2 linked regions of the Phreatobacter oligotrophus genome follow. The protein of the gene in region 2 interacts with the protein of the main gene of each other region in a pairwise test. Links are inferred from orthologs where the notes say so. Each region holds a gene or a part of one and is shown on either strand. Other genes may lie near its edges.

The links.
Region 1: the proteins of C8P69_RS11960 (region 2) and rlmB interact in binary tests that used the Escherichia coli proteins (3 or more experiments, as listed by UniProt). The link is inferred for Phreatobacter oligotrophus from one-to-one orthologs.

What each region holds. Positions count from the first base shown.
Region 1 is NZ_PZZL01000013.1:32,689-49,124, forward strand. The notes cover bases 5,904-8,842. They hold rlmB (23S rRNA (guanosine(2251)-2'-O)-methyltransferase RlmB), read right to left. Parts: upstream 7,821-8,842; coding sequence 6,987-7,820; downstream 5,904-6,986. Other genes in these bases: C8P69_RS20645 (MFS transporter), read right to left, coding at 5,904-6,152; C8P69_RS20650 (hypothetical protein), read left to right, coding at 6,507-6,980; C8P69_RS23605 (hypothetical protein), read left to right, coding at 8,334-8,831; C8P69_RS20670 (hypothetical protein), read left to right, coding at 8,838-8,842. In the rest of the region: C8P69_RS20615 (Bug family tripartite tricarboxylate transporter substrate binding protein), read left to right, coding at 1-429; C8P69_RS20620 (MaoC/PaaZ C-terminal domain-containing protein), read left to right, coding at 538-1,023; C8P69_RS20625 (CaiB/BaiF CoA transferase family protein), read left to right, coding at 1,031-2,227; C8P69_RS20630 (CoA-transferase), read right to left, coding at 2,237-2,998; C8P69_RS20635 (CoA transferase subunit A), read right to left, coding at 2,998-3,813; C8P69_RS20640 (hypothetical protein), read right to left, coding at 3,984-4,205; more of C8P69_RS20645, read right to left, coding at 4,479-5,903; more of C8P69_RS20670, read left to right, coding at 8,843-9,791; C8P69_RS20675 (hypothetical protein), read right to left, coding at 10,480-11,814; C8P69_RS20680 (hypothetical protein), read right to left, coding at 11,909-14,299; C8P69_RS20685 (hypothetical protein), read right to left, coding at 14,362-14,706; C8P69_RS20690 (hypothetical protein), read right to left, coding at 14,711-15,904; C8P69_RS20695 (AraC family transcriptional regulator), read left to right, coding at 16,256-16,436. UniProt on the Escherichia coli protein: Specifically methylates the ribose of guanosine 2251 in 23S rRNA.
Region 2 is NZ_PZZL01000004.1:457,353-460,514, reverse strand. The notes cover bases 1-2,982. They hold C8P69_RS11960 (NAD(P)H-hydrate dehydratase), read left to right. Parts: upstream 1-725; coding sequence 726-2,240; downstream 2,241-2,982. Other genes in these bases: C8P69_RS11955 (multicopper oxidase family protein), read right to left, coding at 2,256-2,982; C8P69_RS11965 (P-II family nitrogen regulator), read right to left, coding at 53-391. Outside these bases: more of C8P69_RS11955, read right to left, coding at 2,983-3,162. UniProt on the Escherichia coli protein: Bifunctional enzyme that catalyzes the epimerization of the S- and R-forms of NAD(P)HX and the dehydration of the S-form of NAD(P)HX at the expense of ADP, which is converted to AMP.

The sequences.
Region 1 (16,436 bases), on a different replicon or contig from region 2:
GTGCCCTATCGCGGCAGTGCGCCGGCGCTGGTCGACCTCGCGGGCGGGCGCGTGCATTTCATGTCGGACACGATCAATTCCTCGCTGCCCTTCATCAAGGACGGCCGTCTGAAGCCGCTGGCGGTCACCAGCAAGGATCGGCTCGCCGCCCTGCCGAACATCCCGACCCTCACGGAGCTAGGGCTGCAGGATGTCGAGGTCGGCGCCTGGCAGGGCATCGTTGCCCCGGCAGGCACGCCGGCCGAGATCGTCACCAAGGTCAATGCGGCCATGATGACGGCGCTGCGCAACAAGGACTTCCTCGCCCGTCTCGAGGAGCAGCAGACCACGCCGCTCGGCTCCACGCCGGCCGAGTATGGCGCCTACATCACCGCCGAGCTCGCCCGCTGGGACAAGGTGGTGAAGGAGAACGGCATCACCATGAACTGAGGGCCGTGGGAGGGGAGTGATCATCACCTATGTGATCATGATGATCGTGTTGACGAATTCGCTGCCCTCCCGTAGCACCGCCCCACCAGAACAAGCCGGGAGGACGACATGGCGGACGAGATGATGACGGTGGGCCTTGGCCTGCGGTTCGAGGACACGCCGGTCGGGATGAAGTTCAAGACCATCGGCCGCACGGTCACCGAGGCCGACATCACCATGTTCGTCGGCGTCACCGGCATGGTCGAGGTGCTCTTCACCAACATGGAATATCTCGCCGAGGAATCGCTGTTCGCCGGCAAGCGGCTGGTGCCGGGCGCGCTGGTCTATTCCTTCGCGGAAGGGCTCCTCATGCAGACCGTGGTCCAGGGCGTCGGCCTGTCGTTCCTCGGCATGGAGCTGAATGTCGAGGGGCCGACCTTTGCCGGCGACACGCTGCATGTGGAATGCGAGGTGCTGGAATCCCGCCCGACCAAGAAGGCCGGCCGTGGCATCGTGAAGACGCGCAACCGCGTCATCAACCAGCGCGGCGAATGCGTGATGACCTATACGCCGACGCGCCTGGTGAAGGGCCGCGACTACTCGCCGAAGGGCTGAGGGGGCCGTGGGACCGCTCGCGGGCGTCCGCATCCTCGACCTCACGACGGTGATGATGGGCCCCTCGGCGACGCAGGGGCTCGCCGAACTCGGCGCCGACGTCATCAAGGTCGAGGCGCCGGGGGGCGATCCCGTCCGCTATATCGGCCCGGCGCGCCACCACGGCATGGGGGCGCTGTTCCTCAATGCCAACGGGTCGAAGCGGTCGATCGTGCTGGACCTCAAGAGCGACGGCGGGCGGGCGGCGCTGCTCAGGCTCTGCGAGGGGGCCGATGTCCTCGCCTACAACATCCGCCCGCAGGCCATGGGGCGGCTCGGCCTCGGCTATGACGATGTCCGGGCGGTGCGGCCCGACATCCTCTATGCCGGCATGTTCGGCTATGGCCAGGAGGGGCCCTATGCGGCCCGCCCGGCCTATGACGACCTGATCCAGGGGGCGGCCTTGCTGCCGTTCCTCATCGCGCGCGCGGGCGACGGCACGCCGCGCTATGTCCCCGCGGCCATCGCCGACCGGGTGGTGGGCCTCGCGGCGGTCGGGGCCATTTCCGCCGCGCTCTATCACCGGCAGAAGACCGGCGAGGGGCAGCGGCTGGACGTGCCGATGTTCGAGACCATGGTCGGCCTGACGCTGGCCGACCATCTTGGCGGGCTCACCTTCGACCCGCCATTGGGTGAGGGCGGCTACCAGCGCCTCCTGTCGCCGGAGCGTCGTCCCTATCGCACCCGCGACGGCTTCATCTGCGCGCTCGTCTACAATGACAAGCAGTGGAAGTCTTTCTACGAAGCCACGGGCCGGGCTGATGAATTTGCCTCCGACCCGCGCCTCGTCTCGATCAAGACGCGCACCGAGCATATCGACGCGCTCTATGCCGAGGTCGCCGCCACGTTCCGCGAGCGGACGACGGCCGAATGGATGGACTTGCTGGAGCGGGCCGACATTCCCTTCGTGCCTGTCCACGATTTCGGTTCGATCCTCGAGGACCCGCAGGTCCAGGCGGTGAACCTCCTCCCCGTCGTCGATCATCCGAGCGAAGGACGGATCCGCAAGATCCAGCCGGCGACGCGCTGGTCGAAAACGCAGGCCGTGCCGCACCGGCCGGCGCCTCGCCTCGGCGAGCACACGCGTTCGCTGCTGGCGGAGGCTGGCTTTAGCGACGGCGAGATCGACCGGCTGGCCGCCGAGGGCGCCATCGGCCTCGGCTGAGGCCGCCCGTCAGGCCGCGGCGGTCCCGCGCAACTCCGCCGCCATCTGCCGCGCGAATTGCGGATAGGTCTCCTCGAGCTCCGTCAGCACCCGGCCGCGCAGCAGGGCGAGGGTGGCGGGATCCGGGTCGGGCGTCGCCGGCACCACCTCATCATGGTCGAAGGCGAAGCCGGTCGCGGCCTTGACCTCGGCGAGGCTGTGGCCGGGATGGACGCTCTCCAGCCGGAACCGGCGCTTCGCCTTGTCGAAGGAGAAGAGGGCGAGGCTGGTGAGGAGGGCGTGCGGCCCGCCGGGACGGTAGACCTCGCCATCGCTGGTGCCGGGCGCCGAGACGAAATCGACCTTCTCGACGAAGACGCGGGGCGTGTGTTCCTCGCGGAAGAGGATGACGCGCGGCACGACGAAATAGAGATAGGCCGAGCCGAAGGAGCCGGGCCAGCGCACGGGGTTGCGCGGATAGTCGCCGGTGCCCACGAGATTGATGTTGGCCTCGCCGTCGATCTGGCCGCCGCCGAGGAAGAAGGCGTCGATGCGCCCCTGGCCGGCGCAGTCGAAGAGCTCGGCCGAGCCGTTGGTGAAGAAGTTGTGCTCGCGCGAGCCGAGGATGGAGATGCGCACACGCGGCTTGCCGTCGCGCTCGGCGAGCGCCCTGAGCAGCATGGCGCCGGCGGCCGGAATGGGGGAGGAGGCGCCGACCGCGACATGGCGGACGCCGTCGAGCAGGCCGGCAATGGCGACGATCAGGCGCTCGCGCGGCAGGACAAGAACCATCACACCGCCTCCAGCAGGCGGTCGGCGCCGTCGAGGAAGGCGCGGAAGCCCTCCGGCGTGCGCGCCTCGCGGGCATAGCGGCCGATGGCCTCCATGTCGGCGGGATATTCGCCCCACAGGCCAATGGGCGCGGCGCCATTCTTCGCCACCGCCACCGCCTCGACATAGAGGGCGGGGAGGACGCCCGCCGCGGTCACCTCATCGGCCAGCAGGCTCGTCTCGACGATGCGCTCGACGGTGACGATGGTGCGCTCGGCGGCATAGGCGAGGCTGGCGAGCTCGCGGCGGCGGCCGATCCAGACATTGCCGTCGCGATCGGCCATGGGGCAGTGGAAGATCGCCACGTCCGGCCGGATGGCGGGGATGGCGACGATCGGATCCGGCTCGTCGGAGAAGGGGTTCTGGATGACCTTCCAGTCCGGCCGGTTGGCGAGGAGGTCGGTGCCGATCATGCCGCGCAGGGTGGCGAAAGGCACGCCCTTTTGCGCCGCCAGGAAGCCCGCATGGACGGCAGGGCAGGTGGCGTCCATCACCTTGACGGAGCCTTCCCGCACGGCCCGGGTGAAGCAGGGCGCGCCGCCCGCCTCGCCGAGCGTCATGGCGCTGGTCTCGATGGTGGCGACGCAGCCCGCGCCGATCAGCATGTCGGGCTGCATGCCGCCGGTCGGCAGGCAGACGACGTGGAGGTCGCGCAGGCCCCGCGCGATGAGCGGCCGGGTCATCGCCATGGAGACGCCGGCATAATCCACGGGGAGCGCCAACTTCGCCCCGTGAGGGACCATGGCGGCGAGATCGTCGAGCGTGGGTTGCGTCATGGCGGGCCTCCCTGCGGCCAGTGCGCCGCGCCCGGTCTTCCGGCGGACCGGGTGACTATCCGCCCGCGGCGCCGCCGCTGGCAACCCGGCCCATGGGAAGACCCGTGCAAACGAAAACGCCGGGGCTTTGCGGCCCCGGCGTTGCTGGTTCCGCCCTGAGGCGGAGCAGTTCAGTAGTTGTAGGGGTTGCCCTGGCGGTCGATCTGGACCTGCTGGGCCTGCGTCACCGCGGCCGGGTTGGCGAAGCGGCGGGCGGCGAACTCGCGCGGGGCCTGGGTCTGGTACTGCGTGACGGCAGCGGCCTCGGTGACCGAACCGGCGGTCTCGGACTGGGCGAGGGCCGGGGCGGCGAGGGGGGCGGCCAGCACGGCAGCGAGGATGAGCTTCTTCATGACGATCTCCATCGGATCATTCGCGGGGGGAGGGACACGCCCGCCGCGAGTTGTGTTCAGCTGTCGGCGGGAGGTGTCCGCCGTCGACGCCCGTGAGATGGACCCTCGGCTGCTCACTTTCCAATCACGAGAATGCGAAATCGCCTAAATCGTCGCCAGTTAACAATTGCATTTTTGCAAAGACGCATGACCTAGCGTCATCTGGCCGTCACAAAGCAGCAGCGCCGGGGAGGGCCCCGGCGCTGCGCAGTCGATCGGTGGAAGGCGCGACCGTCAGTGGTCGTAGGTGAAGATGTCGCGGTCCTTGGTTTCGGGCACGAAGAGCACGCCGATGACGAAGGTCATCAGGGCGATCACGATCGGGTACCAGAGGCCGTAGTAGATGTCGCCGGTGGCCGCCACCATGGCGAAGGAGGTCGCCGGCAGCAGGCCGCCGAACCAGCCGTTGCCGATATGGTAGGGCAGCGACATGGCGGTGTAGCGGATGCGGGTCGGGAAGAGCTCGACCAGGGCCGCGGCGATCGGGCCGTAGACCATCGTCACGTAGATGACGAGGATCGTCAGGATGCCGATGATCCACAGGGCGGTTCCGCTGCCGAGCGCCGCGAAGAAGCCGTTGACCTTGATGATCTCGGGATTGTTCGGGGCCGGGTAGCCGGCGGCCTGGGTGGCGCGGGTGAGGTTGGCCACGTACTGCGCGTCGATCGGAACCGCCGTGCCGTTGACCGTGACCGAAGCGCCCGAGCCGGCGGGGCCGTTCACCAGGTCATACTTGATGGCCTGGTTGGCCAGACCCACGCGGGCCACGTCGCAGGGCGCCGTGAACACGCGGGTGCCGACCGGATTGAAGACGTTGCCGCAGCCCGCGGGATCCGCGGTCAGCACCACCTTCACCTGCTCGTGGGCGCGGTGCAGGGCCGGGTTGGCGGCCTTGGTCAGCGCGGCGAAGAGCGGGAAGAAGGTGACGGCGGCGATGAGGCAGCCGGCCATGATAATCGGCTTGCGGCCGATCCTGTCCGACAGCGAGCCGAACACGATGAAGAAGCCGGTGCCGAGGATCAGCGACCAGGCAATCAGCACGTTCGAGGTGAACAGGTCCACCTTGAGGATGCTCTGCAGGAAGAACAGGGCGTAGAACTGACCGGTGTACCAGACCACGGCCTGGCCGGCGGTGAGGCCGAACAGGGCGAGCAGGGCGATCTTGGCGTTCTTCCACTGGCCGAAAGCCTCCGACAGCGGCGCCTTCGAGCCGGTGCCTTCCGCCTTCATCTTCTGGAAGGCCGGGCTCTCGTTCATCTGCAGACGGATCCACACCGAGATGGCGAGGAGGAAGATCGACAGCAGGAAGGGAACGCGCCAGCCCCAGGCCGCGAACTCGGCCTCGCCGAGATAGACGCGGATGGAGAGGATGACGAGCAGCGACAGCAGCAGGCCGATGGTCGCCGTCGTCTGGATCCAGGCGGTGTAGAAGCCGCGGCGGCCGACGGGGGCGTGCTCGGCCACATAGACCGCGGCGCCGCCATACTCGCCGCCCAGCGCCAGGCCCTGGAGCATGCGCAGGATGATGAGGATGACCGGGGCGATCCAGCCGATCGTGGCGTAGGAGGGCAGCAGGCCGACCAGGAAGGTCGAGGCGCCCATGATGAGGATCGTCACGAGGAAGGTGTACTTGCGGCCGACGAGGTCACCGAGGCGGCCGAAGACGAGGGCGCCGAACGGGCGCACGAGGAAGCCGGCGGCGAAGGCCAGCAGCGCGAAGATGGCGCGCGTATTGGCGTCGAAGGGCGCGAAGAACTGCGCGCCGATCATCACGGCCAGGGAGCCGTAGAGGTAGAAATCGTACCATTCGAAGACGGTACCGAGCGAGGATGCGAGAATGACCTTCCGCTCCTCAGCAGTCATGGGACGCGGGGTTACCGGCGCGCCCGCAGCCGTGGCCATGGTCATGGGGTGTTTCCTTCCTGAATTGGGGTGGCAAGTTGGCGGCGTGGCCGCGACTGCTTCTTCTTGTCGTTGCCGGTTCCGCGCGAGGAACCGCTGTCCTAGGACTAATCCGCGCAGCGACGCTTTGTCGCCTCGACAATGGTTGATGAGACTTAAGTCGCAGTGGTCGTATTGGCTGGCGATGCGGCGGTATTCGGCTATGCGGCCCGCGATGGGCACCATGCCGCGCCGGGCGCGTTCATGATGAATCAAGGATGAAGCCCCGCCGCGGCCCGCGGCGCCTGCGGCCGGGCCCGAGCTGGGTTAGACTTGGCGACAGCCACGCGGGCCGACCCGCGTCATCCGGGAGGTCCTGCCATGTCCCGCATCGTGCCCTCGCATCGCATCGCGCTCCCTCTCGGGGCGCTGCTCGGCGTTGCGTTCCTCGTGGCTGCCGGGGCGACCGCACCGGCCGTCGCCCAGACCCGCAGCATCGTCATCACCGACGAGCACCTGCCGGACGGCACCCTCGTGACCCGCCACATCTATCGCTGCGATGGCTGCCCGGTGCGGCGGGTGAGGGCGGGGACGTGGCGCCAGCGCCCGACGGTCGACTATGGCCAGGCCCTGCCGATCTACCAGCCGCCGATCTACAGCCATCCGCCCGAGGTGATTCCCGCCCGCCCGGGCCTGCCCCGCTCCGGGCCCTATGGCGTCACCGGCGCGCCGCGCGACCCGGTGACCGGGCGCCTGCCGATGGGGCCGCGTCCGCCCTACTATCCCAGCGGGTCCGACGCCCGCGTCATCACCATGGGCGATCCGGCGATGCGCCAGCCCTCGCGGGCCCGCTGAGCCGGTTCAGCGCCGCAGGCCGAGCCGCGTCGTGACGGCATAGAGCGACAGCGCCGCGGCGTTGGAGACGTTGAGGCTCTTGATCGCGCCGGGCATGTCGATGCGGGCGAGGACGTCGCAGGTCTCGCGGGTGAGCTGGCGCAGGCCCTTGCCCTCGGCGCCGAGCACCAGCGCGACGGGCGCGCGCAGCTTCACCGCGTCGAGGTCCTCCTCGCCTTCGCTGTCGAGGCCGATGATCTGGAAGCCCTGGTCGCGCAGGGTGGCCATGGCGCGGGCGAGGTTCTGCACCGTCACGAAGGGCACATGCTCGAGACCGCCCGAAGCGCTCTTGGCGAGCACGCCGGTTGCTTCCGGCGAGTGGCGGTTGGTCGTGACAATGGCCTTGACGCCGAAGGCCGCCGCCGAGCGGACGATGGCGCCGACATTGTGCGGATCGGTGATCTGGTCGAGCAGCAGCAGCACGCCCTCGGCCGGCATGTCCTCGATATCCGGCGCGTCCAGCGCATCGGCCTCGGCGAAGAGGCCCTGGTGGACGGCGTCGGGCGTCGCGGCGAGGCGCTTGTCGATCTCGCGCACCGGCACGATGGTCGCCTCGTGGGCGATGCCCTCCTCGTCGAGGCGTTTGGCGGCATTCTCGGTGGCGAGCAGGAGGCGGATACGCCGGCCGCGGTTCTTCAGCGCCTCGGACACCGTGTGCCAGCCATAGAGCAGCACCGTGCCGGTTTCGAATTCGGGCGCGGCCTCGCGCAGCACCCGGCCACCACGGCCCTTGAAGGGCTTGCCGGGCTTGGAGAAGGGGCGGAACGGCTTCTTCGGGCCGCGCGGAGGGGTCGTGCTCATGCGCCCTCATCCCATGGGGCTGGTCGCGGCGCAACGGCGAAGCGCTGGCCGTGCCTCCCGCAGGCCGCGTGACCGCCGCGCTGTGGACCGCGGCGCCGCCGGGACCGACGCGGTGCTTTGCCGGTTGACAGGGCAGGGGGGTGTCCCTATCAAGCGCGCCACGCCCCGGGGCCACCGCCCCGATCCGGGCATGGGACGGGGGAATGTCCCGAGCGGCAAAGGGGGCGGACTGTAAATCCGCTGGCTATGCCTTCGCAGGTTCGAGTCCTGCTTCCCCCACCATCCCACCTCTCAGGCCCAGCGGTTATGCGGGTTTGGTGGCATCAAAGACCAGGGTGCGAGCAAGCCGTGGTGATGGCCTGATGAGGCTACTCGCGGTCGATCCTCGATCCGATCAGTTCGCCTTTTCGTTTAGTCATACTGATCTGGAACAAAAATAGAACATTGTTGTCAAGGCGCCATTGCGTCTGCACTCTGGGCGTGCAGAAATCCGACCGGCTCAGCGGAGGTCTCATGTCGCTTCGGACGATTGTCGTGGTGCTTATGGTCTCACTGTCGTTCGCTGTCGCGAACGCTTGTGGCCTTGTGACCCAAGAGACCGCGTCAATTCGGCGTCCACTCGATCAGATATCCGAGATGATACCTCCAATCAGCGTCTCCGAGGGAGCCGCGTTTCGGCGGGCATGGGCATCCGCTTCATCCACAGAAAAGCGTCGGCTTATCGAGAACCCATTGTTCGGCGTTTGGTCGATCCACGATTCGGTGGATTCGATCCGGAAATCCCTCGGGGTGATCGAGGCGGAGAGGAGGGGTCCCGTTCAGACCGAAGAAGTCATCGAGGTGGTTGCGGCGGTCGTGACGCTCAACTCGACAATTTCGATTTGGATTAATGCGGACCCCAAGCTGCCCCACTATCCGACGACGGAGGTCACAGAGCGAATCCTTCGGGCACAGCAAGCGGCGCAAGACGCGGCTCTCAGCGCCGCGAAATGCATCCTCCGTCACGAGTGAGCGCTGATGAGCGACGACGCCAAAAGCAAAGACAAGAAGAAGACCTGCTTCGTCGTCGGACCCATCGGCGGGGATGACACGCCCGAACGAGTTCACGCGGATTGGCTCCTGAAGGGGATCATCATCCCTGTCTTCTGGGAGCATTTTCCCAACTTCGAGGTCGTAAGGGCGGACACGATCAACGCTCCGGGGTTGATCGATAGCCAGATCATCGAACGGCTGTTGACGTTTGACCTCGTGATCGCAGACCTCTCGTTCCTCAACCCGAACGCCTTCTACGAACTCGGAATTCGCCACTCGCAAGGTGGCGCCACGATCCATATGGTCCGGAAGGGAGACCGGCTTCCGTTTGATAACTCGATGTACCGCGCGATCGTCTATTCCCTTACGAAGGTGGACGATCTGGAGGTCGCGAAGGCGTCGCTCGTCAGCGCGATCACTGAGACGCAGAAGCCAGATTTCCAAACCCTCAACCCCGTCACGATGACGCAAGGCATCCGGAAGATGCAGGAACATGCAACGCCTGAAATGCGGGTCATGTACCGGCAAATTCAGTCGGTGATGTCGCGCCTCCAGAGCATTGAAGAAGAGCGCATCTACCATTCGGGGCGAGGCGGTCTAACTGTCTTCGAGGTGGTGCCACCAAATCCGGAACACCAGTATCTCTTCATCCATAACAATGGGAAACAGATCGAGCTTGCAGCGCTACCGGCGATCGAGCAGGCACTGATCGCGAACGGTTTCCTCCAGAGAATGCGCGTCGTTGAGTTGGACCATGCCTTCTACTTCGGTGTTTCCCGTCCCATCAACCTCGACGTTCTTCCGCTCGGAATGATGAAAGTTGAGACAAGCCAACTTCCACCGATGTCCACTTCAGGACTAACAGAGGTACTGAAGGGCCTGCGGGAGCGATACGGGTGCTCGAACGAGGGGGCGGTGAGGATCGTGAAGACCGACTAGCCTTCACCCGGGATGTCCGGATCAATCCCGGTCCCGGTCAAAGGCTCACCCGAGTCATTGGCGTTCTCGTCCCTCGGAACAGGGGCGCCGATCCTAAGGCCCAACAAGGCCACACAGAGGCGACCGAGTTAGCGCGTCGCCCGTCGTACAGGTAAGAGTGTCAGGACAAGTTCTTTAGGCGGTTCAAAGCTCCCTTTGTGCTCGCACTTCGGACTTAGAATAACGTTTTAAAACAAGAATCGTACTTCTGCTTTCCCCACCATCCCACCTCTTAGGCCCAGCATAGCGCGCGGCCTAAGCCCTCTCGCCGAAGCAGGTGCGCTGACGCTTCCGCGAGCTTCTTTCGGTTGGCTGAGCGGGTGTCGTGCGACGCCTGTCGACCGCCGACCCATCCGAATATCGCTTCCAACATGCTTTCGGTTGCACCGTTCTCTGTTGCCCTGGTCGCGCCTGCCTTCCGCAGTCCGTGCGCTGATTTCTGCACCCGGCGTCGTTGCACACCTCGCGGAACCAGTTGCCGAAGCTTTCCTTCGTGAAGGCTCCACCCTTCTCGCCGCCGATGAAGGTTGTCGTGCCGGTCGGGCTCGCATCAATGGATGCTTGGAGTTCCGGCAAGATCGGGAGGGACGCAATGACCCGAAGATGAGTTAGACGACGCAACGTCCGTTGCGCGCCGCTTCTGGGGACGTCAACGAGTGGTCGCTGTCAGCTCGAACCTATCGGAAAGGCTCGCGAGCCCGCCGGTCGCCAGCAGGGCGGAAAGCGGCAGGGAGGCGCCTGGCTTTGCCGCGATGGCGATGGTGAGAACCTTCGGGTCGGACACAAACCGCATCAGCGCATCGGGAACGGCGCGGTTGGGGACGCCTTCTGTCATACGCTGCACGATGCCTGAGGCCTGCCGCGAGAAGGTCGATCGAACGTCAGCGACGGAGCGGGAGGTGGCGCGGGCATCGCGGGCAACCACCCGCTCGAAAAGGCCATCATCGCGGATCGTCACGCTGAGAGTGCGAATCTGCGCTTCATTCCAACGGGCGTTGGCGCCCGATGGCACCTCGGTGAAAACCTCAGGCGCGACATTGCTCATCAGCCCGGCGAGGGTGATGGCACCCAAGCCCGGCAGATCGACCCCAAGTCTGTCGAGCTTGAGTTCTCGGGCTGCGGGGGACCAGCTTCCCTCCAGCGCCGCCGAAACGACGAGCGCGTCGAGGCCCAGTGCGCGGATGTTGCGGATGGAAGGGGTTGTGTCAGCCGCCGGCAGCGGCACGGTTACCTCGTCGAGGCGCGCCCGATACCGCGTCGGCACATCGTCGGACGAGGGGCGATCGGCGCCAATGACCAGCGCCTTGATTCGGATCTCGTTCGGCAGCGTCTGGCCGGTCCGGGGCGGTGTGACGAGCCGGATGTCGCTGATCTCGACCGCACCCATGAGCCCGAAGTCGCCGGCCCGCGCACCTGGCATCAGCCTGAGATCGGACAGGGTTGCCCGCTCGGCCGAGACCCGTGTTCCGGTTCCATACACGGCTTCGACGCGCTCCAGAACCGCCGATCGGAGAACCGGTCTGGCCGCGTCGGACGGCGGCGCGGCACCGCCGATCAGGCGGACGAGGAAGGCTGCGTCGAGTTCGCTCGCATTGAAGCTGGCGAAGCGCGCTGGCTGCGACGGGCCGGAGCCAAACTGTCCATCTGTGCCCTGTGCCTGACGGATCCGGCCTGCGGACAGTCCGGTCAGTTGGAGCCTGCCAAATCCAAGGAACGCCCGTGGCCCGCCCTGGCTGCGTTCAACGCGCAGGTTGGTGAAGCGCACGCTGGAGGCGCCGAGTTGCCCCAGTCGGTCGATCATCGCATCGGGGTTGCCGGAACGGACAGCCGCTTCCAGGGATGAGCGCGTGGCGCTCGACCCGGCAATGTCGATCGCTTCCGCCGCGAGCCGGAATCCCTGGCCCGAGAGCAGGACGTCCCGCATCGTCACCGTTTCCGCGGGTTGGCTGAGGGCGGTGAACGGGGCGATCGCGACGAAGCCCATGGCGAGGGCCAGCCCTCGCGCCACAAGCGATCTCCGACCGCGTGAAAGCATTTGTCCGGTCATGGCCGTGGGTTCCTCGTCACTGTCACTCGCCTCAGCGCCCACTGCGTCCACCCACCGAGGAGCCACCCGGGCCGCGGTCAAAGTCGCCGACATCCAGCACGCAGGCTGTCCCGGCCCGGTTCGGCACACGGCCCGGCGGACAGCGCAGCGGTTCCCGCGCGGCGGCCGGCTGGACGTTGGGGCGGGAGGGCGCGGGGGCTGCCCGCTCGGTCGGCACTGCGGGGCGCTGCGGCGCGGTCCGCGTCGGCGGCACCACATCGCGCGGAACGGCGCGGCGGATTGCAGGAAATAGTCCGGCAACCCGCCCGACGCACTGGTCGCCGTTGCGGCTGCCCACCTGACCGGGAGGGCATGCCATGCACTGGTTCTGGGTGATGGTCCCGCCCGATGCGGTGACCGCGGTCAGGGCCACAGTGCGCTCGTTGTCGGCGCAAGGCCGGCAGGTCGTTGGCTGAGCCGTGCTGCCACCGCTCGCCGCAGCGCCCGCCATTCCCCCTCCGGGCAGGGGGCTCTGGATCGCGATCTCGACTCCGCCCGCCACCTGATTGCCACCGAGGCCACCGCCCGCGGTCAGCGCGCCGCTGGGACCCGGCGCGAGGGTTCCCTGCAGTCCGGCGCCAATATTGGCATTGGCCTGCGTCACAGGCTGGAAGGGCGGTGCCTGGAACATGCTGCCGGGACCGCAGACCGAGGCGCAGGAGAGAAACTCGCCGCTGCCGCCACGCCCTCCGCTGATCTGGGTGCCGACCGGACAGCTCATGCATGTATCGCCAGCCCGGATCTGGTCGCTCGCGCACGGGGTGCGGCAGGTGCCGTCGATGTTGCGCTGGCCGATGGGACAGCTGTCGCAGGTCTCGACCCCGTTGATGAAGCGCCCGCTAGGAACGGCGTCGTCGCCGCAGTTGGGGATGCATCGTCCGGCCTTCTGGTCGAAGTTGCCGCTGGCGCAGGCCGGGATGGCCGCGCAGCTCGACCCGGTGTCGTATTGACCGCTCGGGCATTGGCAGGCGCCGCCAGCATAGGGCGCGAACATGGTGTCATTGTAGGTGGTCGGCTTGTCGTTGGCCGAAGCATTGTATTGCAGCCAGGGGCGGGCCGCGCAGCTCGGCGTGCAGCCTGTTCCGCCCGTGTTGAACTGGAAGCCGGCCGGGCAGCTCCAGCAGCCGGAATTGTCGGTGTTGATCAGGTGGCCGGGCGCGCAGATGATCGGCCGGGAGCACTGACCGGTTGCCGCGTCACGGTTGAAACCATGGGGGCAGGCGCGGCACCAGCCGTCGACATTGGTCTCCGCGGCCGAACAGGCCGCGCAACTATAGACCTGGGTCGGAATGTAGCCGCCATTCAGGCTGCTGTAGATGTTCGTCCAGACCGTCTTCCAGCCGTTGGGGAGCGCGCAGGTGCAGGTGCGCGTGTCGGCAAGGGTCTGGTAGGTCGTGCCCGGACTGCACGCTGCGGGAGGGCCTGTTGGCGGCGGCGGCTCATCGGAACAGCTCTTGAAGAAGCAACCTATGCTGTGTCCGACATCCTTCACGCCGCCCCAGATCTCGTCGAGCCCGGGGCAGACCTGGACGGCGTCGCACACTTCCTTGGCGGTCTTGTAGACCTCGCCGATCGTGCCGCAGATCTCCTTGGTGGTCTTGTTGATGCCGCACACGGCCTCCACCACGGCGGTGGCAACGGCGCCGGGATCGTCGAACAGGGCGCCGACAACGGCCTTGGGATCGTCCAGGACCATCCCGGCCAGATCAGTGCAGGCCTCGGCGCTGTTGCCTGCCGCGGCGGCCGCATTGACGATGTCCTCAGCGACGTTCTTCAGAATCGCGGCCGTCCCGGCTGCCGCGCATCCGCATTTCAGATATTCTCCGATGGGTCCGAGCGCCGCCATGAACTTTTCGCTGAGCGCCGCGCCGATCTCGCCCGCCGCCTGATGGGCGACCGAATTGATCACGTCGATGGCGACCTGTGGCAGCATGCTGCGCAATGCGCCGCCGATCAGGCTGTCCGGGTCCTCGATGAGCCCACTGAGGAAGTCCGCGATCTGGCCCGCGACGAAGGTGCCGATGGCCGCGTTGCAGCTCTTGGGATCGGTGAACGGCTCGTTGCCGCCGGCCGTGGTCACGATGTAGATGCCCGTCATCGCAGCCATGGCGGCGATGGTAAAAGGGTCGCCGGCGGCAGCCTGCGAGACGCACTGGGCATAGGTGGGATCAGCCAGGGCATTGGCGACCTTGAGGGAGCCCTCGGCCACCGCGTCCACGCCGTTAACGACGGCGCCGACGACACCCATGCAGTCCTTGAGCTTGTCGGTCACCGTGTTGGCGTGCGCGCTTGTCCCCAGCCCCATGACGATGACGGCCGAGAGCAGCATCGAGCCGAGGACCGCGCGGACCCTGGAAGACCTGAACCATCGGTCGGCGCGCATGACCTACCTCTCGGAATGCGGACAGTCACTCAAGGGACAAGGCGATGTTCGGCCGGCGGTCCTCAGGGCGCTCGATAGCCATTGGGGACGTCGACCCCATAGAGGCGCTGCAACTCGCCCCGATCGCGCGGCTGGGCGAACTGGCCATCCTGCGATGGCAGCAGGGGCGGGGAAGAGACGCTCAGTTTGGGCTGCGTCGCCGACAGGATGTGGAGGCGCATGTCGGAGGAGAGGTCGGGTCTGACACAGGCACCGGAGAAGGTGCGCCCCTCCGGACAGGCGGACGGTGCCGTCTGCGCGGCTTGCGACAATGCCGGGACGGGGACGAGCAGCGGCACGGATGCCACGACCATCGCCGAGGCGATCGTTCGGGCCATGACGAGCGTGTTCGAACGGGTTCCAGTCATCGCATCACATCCTGAAGCTTGTTCCGAAGCTGGCGATCCAGGCGTTGGTCGCGACAGCGGGCTGGCCCGAGCCGACCTGGATGACGCCACCCACCACCTTGTCGGGATTGACGCTCTGGTTGATCCAGACGTGCGCCACCGATGCGTTGAACTTCACGCCGTTGCCCAGGTCGTAGGCACCGGCCAGGCCGAGGGTCCAGGTGCTCTTGGCCGGCAGGAACTGGAACGTCGTGGAGTCGTAGCCGTTGCGGTCGCGATAGAGGAACGACAGCGTCGGTCCGATCGTGTAGCTGGCGCCCGAATAGGTGACGCCGCCGGTCAGTCGGACCATGTTGGAATTGGAATTCGCGGGCTCGGTCACGAGAGGCGGCGGTGGAGCCGCCGACAGGACCTGGTTGCGGCCCATGCTGGTGAAGTCCAGGTTCAGGGATGCCGCCCAGCGATCGTTGAACGTATAGCCGCTCTTCACGCCGACCATGATGCGGTCGCCGGCCCGGAACTGCGGTGCAGTGCCGAAGGGGTTCGTGAGCGTCGTGACCTGTTCCCACGAATAGGAGAGCATCGCCTTGATGACGAGCGCATCGCCGCGGTAGCCGGCCGACAAATTGGCTGTCGTAACGTCGCCCGGATTGTAGCGGATGAAGAAGTTCGGAACCTGGCTCTGCAGGAACGATCCCCGCGACGTGTAGCCGAGCCCCCAGCCGACGGTGACGTTTTCATTGACCGCGATATTGGCGCCGATCGACGGCCCGATGTTCAGGCCCTGGCCGAAGACCGGATTGGGCACGATGTCGGAATCGAGTGCCGATTTCGAATTGTTGACGTTGACCCCGGCGAAGCTTGAGACGGTGGGGATCGACACCGAGATTGCCGCGAAGGGCTGGATTCCGTTGATGCCGAAATAGGTGACACGCTGCGACAGCGTCAGGTCGACGGGTCGGGCCAGATTGCTGCTCGCACCGCCCGAATTCTGGCTCGACCACATGTAGCCGGAGCGTACGACCGATTCGAGCTTCCAGTCGGAACTGGGCCGACCCGTGAGCTGGAAGCCGACCGGAACGAAGACCTGGCTCCCGCGATTGCCAAGGGAGTCCCGCCACGAGTAATAGCGAGCCTCGGTATCGGCTGTCATGGTCCAGCTGCCCTGCTGGGCTTGGGCGACGGCAAGATCGGAACCGCTTGCCAGCAGCAGCGCCACCAAAACGGCGCGGTGCCTGCCTCGCCAACCCATCCAACTCTGCACGGACTGCCCCCACGATGTTTCTGCCCGGGCGCCCGGCGCCCCACAGACGTTCCATTGGGTAAAGGCTAGAGGTTGGCGGGGGCAGGTCTTGGACTCTGCGGCGTGGACTTTCCATGACCGGCTGCGCGAAAGTCCATGCCACTGGCTGGTATGGGCCTTATCTTTGGGGGAAGGGCAATTGCAGGGCAGGATAACGTCCTTTGCGTAGAACCCTCTATGGACCCCTCGAAATCCCACGGGATACGGTGAGGTGTCGGAACGGCTGGTCTCTGTAGGACCAGCGCATGGCAGGGGACATGGCAGGCCATGGGTGCAGACCAGCCGACCGTTATCCACCTCGACAGTCCGACGATCGCCGATCCCCCCACGATGCGGCTCTGGCGCGAGGATGTCGCCCGTGCCGTCCTCGGGCTCGATTTCCGGCCTCTCAGCGACAAGCCGTTTCGCGTCCAGATGGAGGTCGTGCGCGCAGGCGCGATCACGCTTT
Region 2 (3,162 bases):
CCTCTTGGTTTGCACGTTGGCATGCGGCGGGTGCCACCCGCCGAATTCAAACTCAGATGGCGTCGAGGCCGGACTCACCCGTGCGGATGCGGATGGCTTCCTCGATGGTCGACACGAATATCTTGCCGTCGCCGATGCGGCCGGTCTGGGCGGCGCGGCGGATGGCGTCGATCGCCTTCTCCACCATGTCGTCCGGCATGACGATCTCAATCTTCACCTTGGGAAGGAAATCGACGACGTACTCGGCGCCCCGGTAGAGCTCGGTGTGACCCTTCTGGCGGCCGAAGCCCTTCGCCTCGGTGACCGTGATGCCCTGAAGACCCACTTCCTGCAGCGCTTCCTTCACTTCGTCGAGCTTGAATGGCTTGATGATCGCCTCGATCTTCTTCATTCCGATCCTGCTCCTGTGGTCCGACGGCCGGATTGTGGCTCCCGCCCCGGACCGTTTCGCGGGCTAGCAGGAGACGTGCCAGAGTGCCGATCCGGTGATTTTCCCGCGAAATCAACGCGAAGCCGCGAGATGGTCACGCGTTGGCCGGGTGGTCGATCGCCAGTCTGGCGAATGGTTGTGCATGTTGCACATCCAAAAGGCAATCGCGGCGCGGAAGGTCCTGATCGGGAGGAGCGTCACTCCCTATCGATGATGAAAAAATAAGCAATGCGGCCTGCCCCCGGTCCGGCGCGCGCAATTGACCCGCGCCGTTCCTCTGCCGACAGTGGAGCCCATGCGTCACCACGCCGCCCTCCTGTCACCCGCCGCGATGGCCGAGGCCGACCGGCTCACCATCGCCGGAGGCACGGCGGGGCGGGTGCTGATGCAGCGGGCCGGCATCGCCATCGCCGATGCGGTGGCGCGGACCACGCCGCTCGGCGCGGCGGTGGTGGTGCTCTGCGGCCCCGGTAACAATGGCGGCGACGGCTATGTTGCCGCGCGCGTCCTACGCGACCGCGGGTTCCGGATCACGGTTGCGGCCGACAGCCCGCCAGACCCGCGCGCCGCTGATGCGGTCGAGGCCGCCGAGGCCTGGGGGCGGGCGCCAGTGCCGCTGGCGCGCTGGGATCATGGCCGCGTCGCCGTTGTCATCGACGCACTCTATGGCGCCGGCCTGTCGCGCCCGATCGACCGGTTGACCGCGGAGGTCATCGCCGCCGTCAACGCCCATCCGTGCCGGGTCATCGCCGCCGACATTCCCTCGGGCGTCGACGGGGCGACCGGCGCGGTGCGGGGCGCGGCGATCCGCGCCGACGAGACCGTCACCTTCTTTCGCCGCAAACCGGGGCACCTGCTCATGCCCGGCCGGACGCTGTGTGGGACGCTGCGGGTTGCGGATATCGGCATCGACGCTGCGGTGCTGGACAGGATCCGGCCGACCGATTTCGCCAATGAGCCGGCGCTCTGGGGCGATGCTTTTCCCATGCCGCAACTTGATGGGCACAAGTATCACCGCGGCCATGCGGTGGTCGTCTCTGGTGGCATGACGCGCACGGGTGCGGCCCGACTGGCCGCGCGGGGGGCGCTCCGGGCGGGAGCGGGGCTGGTGACGCTGGCCTCGCCCCCCGAGGCGCTCGCCGTCAACGCCGCGCATCTCACCGCCATCATGCTGGAGCGGATGGAGGGGCCTGCCGGCCTCGCGAGCATCCTCGCCGACCGGCGGCGCAATGCGGTCTGCCTCGGACCGGCGCTCGGCACCGGCGAGGCGACGCGGGCGCTCGTCGCCGAGGCGCTGGCGTGCGGCGCCGCCACGGTCATCGATGCCGACGGGCTCACCGCCTTCGCCGAGGCGCCGGATGCGCTCTTCGCCGGCATCCGCGCCTGGCCGGAACGGCCTGTGGTCCTCACCCCCCATGCCGGCGAGTTCGGCCGGCTTTTCGGTGCGGTGGAGGAGGGGGTACGGCTCGCGGCCGCCCGGTCCGCGGCGCAGCGATCCGGCGCCATCGTCATCCTGAAAGGGCCCGACACGATCGTTGCGACGCCGGACGGCCTCGCCTCCATCGCCGCCAATGCCCCGCCCTGGCTCGCCACAGCCGGCTCCGGCGACGTGCTCGCCGGCATGGTGACGGGTCTGCTCGCCCAGGGGATGCCGGCCTTCGAGGCGGCCAGCGCAGCGGTCTGGCTGCATGGGGACGCGGGGAACCAGGCCGGGATGGGCCTGATCGCCGAGGATCTGCCCGAGGCCTTGCCGCGCGTCCTTCCGCCCCTCGTCGCGGCACTCTCGGCGCCACCGGACGATGAGGAATGATCGGGTCGTTGCGGCTCAGGTCACGTCATAAGCGATGGCGACGGGGCCACCGTCGGCATTGATCGGCTGGCTGGTGACCAGTAGCCGCCCGGTCTGTTCGGTGACGAAGGCGAGGCGGACCGTCATGCCGGGCGCGACCAGCACCGTATCGAGGAAGTAGGGCTTCCAGCCGTCGTCGAGCCCATCGAGCAGGCGCGCCGCCTGGCCCTGCAGGTGGAGCGCGTGCAGCACCGGCGCATCGTTGCGGATGGTTACGACGACGACGCTGCCGATGCGGGCGCGGAAGGCGGGCGTCGCGGGCACCGCGCGGTCCTCCCGGCCGGCAAGCGTCGGGACCTCGGCGGTGCCGCCGATCGTCCAGTCCCAGCGCAGGGCCCGGCGGAAGTCCATGGCCTGCGGCACCGCGTTGGGGGGCAGGGGGCGTGGCGGTGGCAAGGGCGCGTCGCGGAGCGGCGGGCCCGCGAGCGGAATGTCGGCCGAGAGCGTCGGCCCGCCGAACCGGGCGATCTGCAGCGGCAGGACCGGTCCGGCCCCTGTGACGTCCCAGATCAGCTCGGCACGCTGGCCCGGCCCGAGGACGAGCCGGCCGCCGTCGAGCGGGAAGGGCTCGCAGGGCTGGCTGTCGAGGGCGATCAGGGTGAGGGTCTGGTCAGGCAGCGCGAACCGGAGCACGCGGTTGGCGGTGGCATTGGCGATCCGCAGCCAGAGCCTTTCGCCGGGTCGGACGGTGAGGTCCGGCCCGCCGCGGCCGTTGACCAGCATGATGCCACCGGGGGCTTCGGCGAGGACGAGCGGCACTTCACGATCATGGAGCGGCGGGGTCGCCTCGTCGACGAGGAGAAGCCCGGCAAGGCCCTGGCGCAGCTGCGCCTCGCCGCTGAGGAGCAGGGGGCGATAGAGCAGGGTGCCGGCCTCGGGGAAG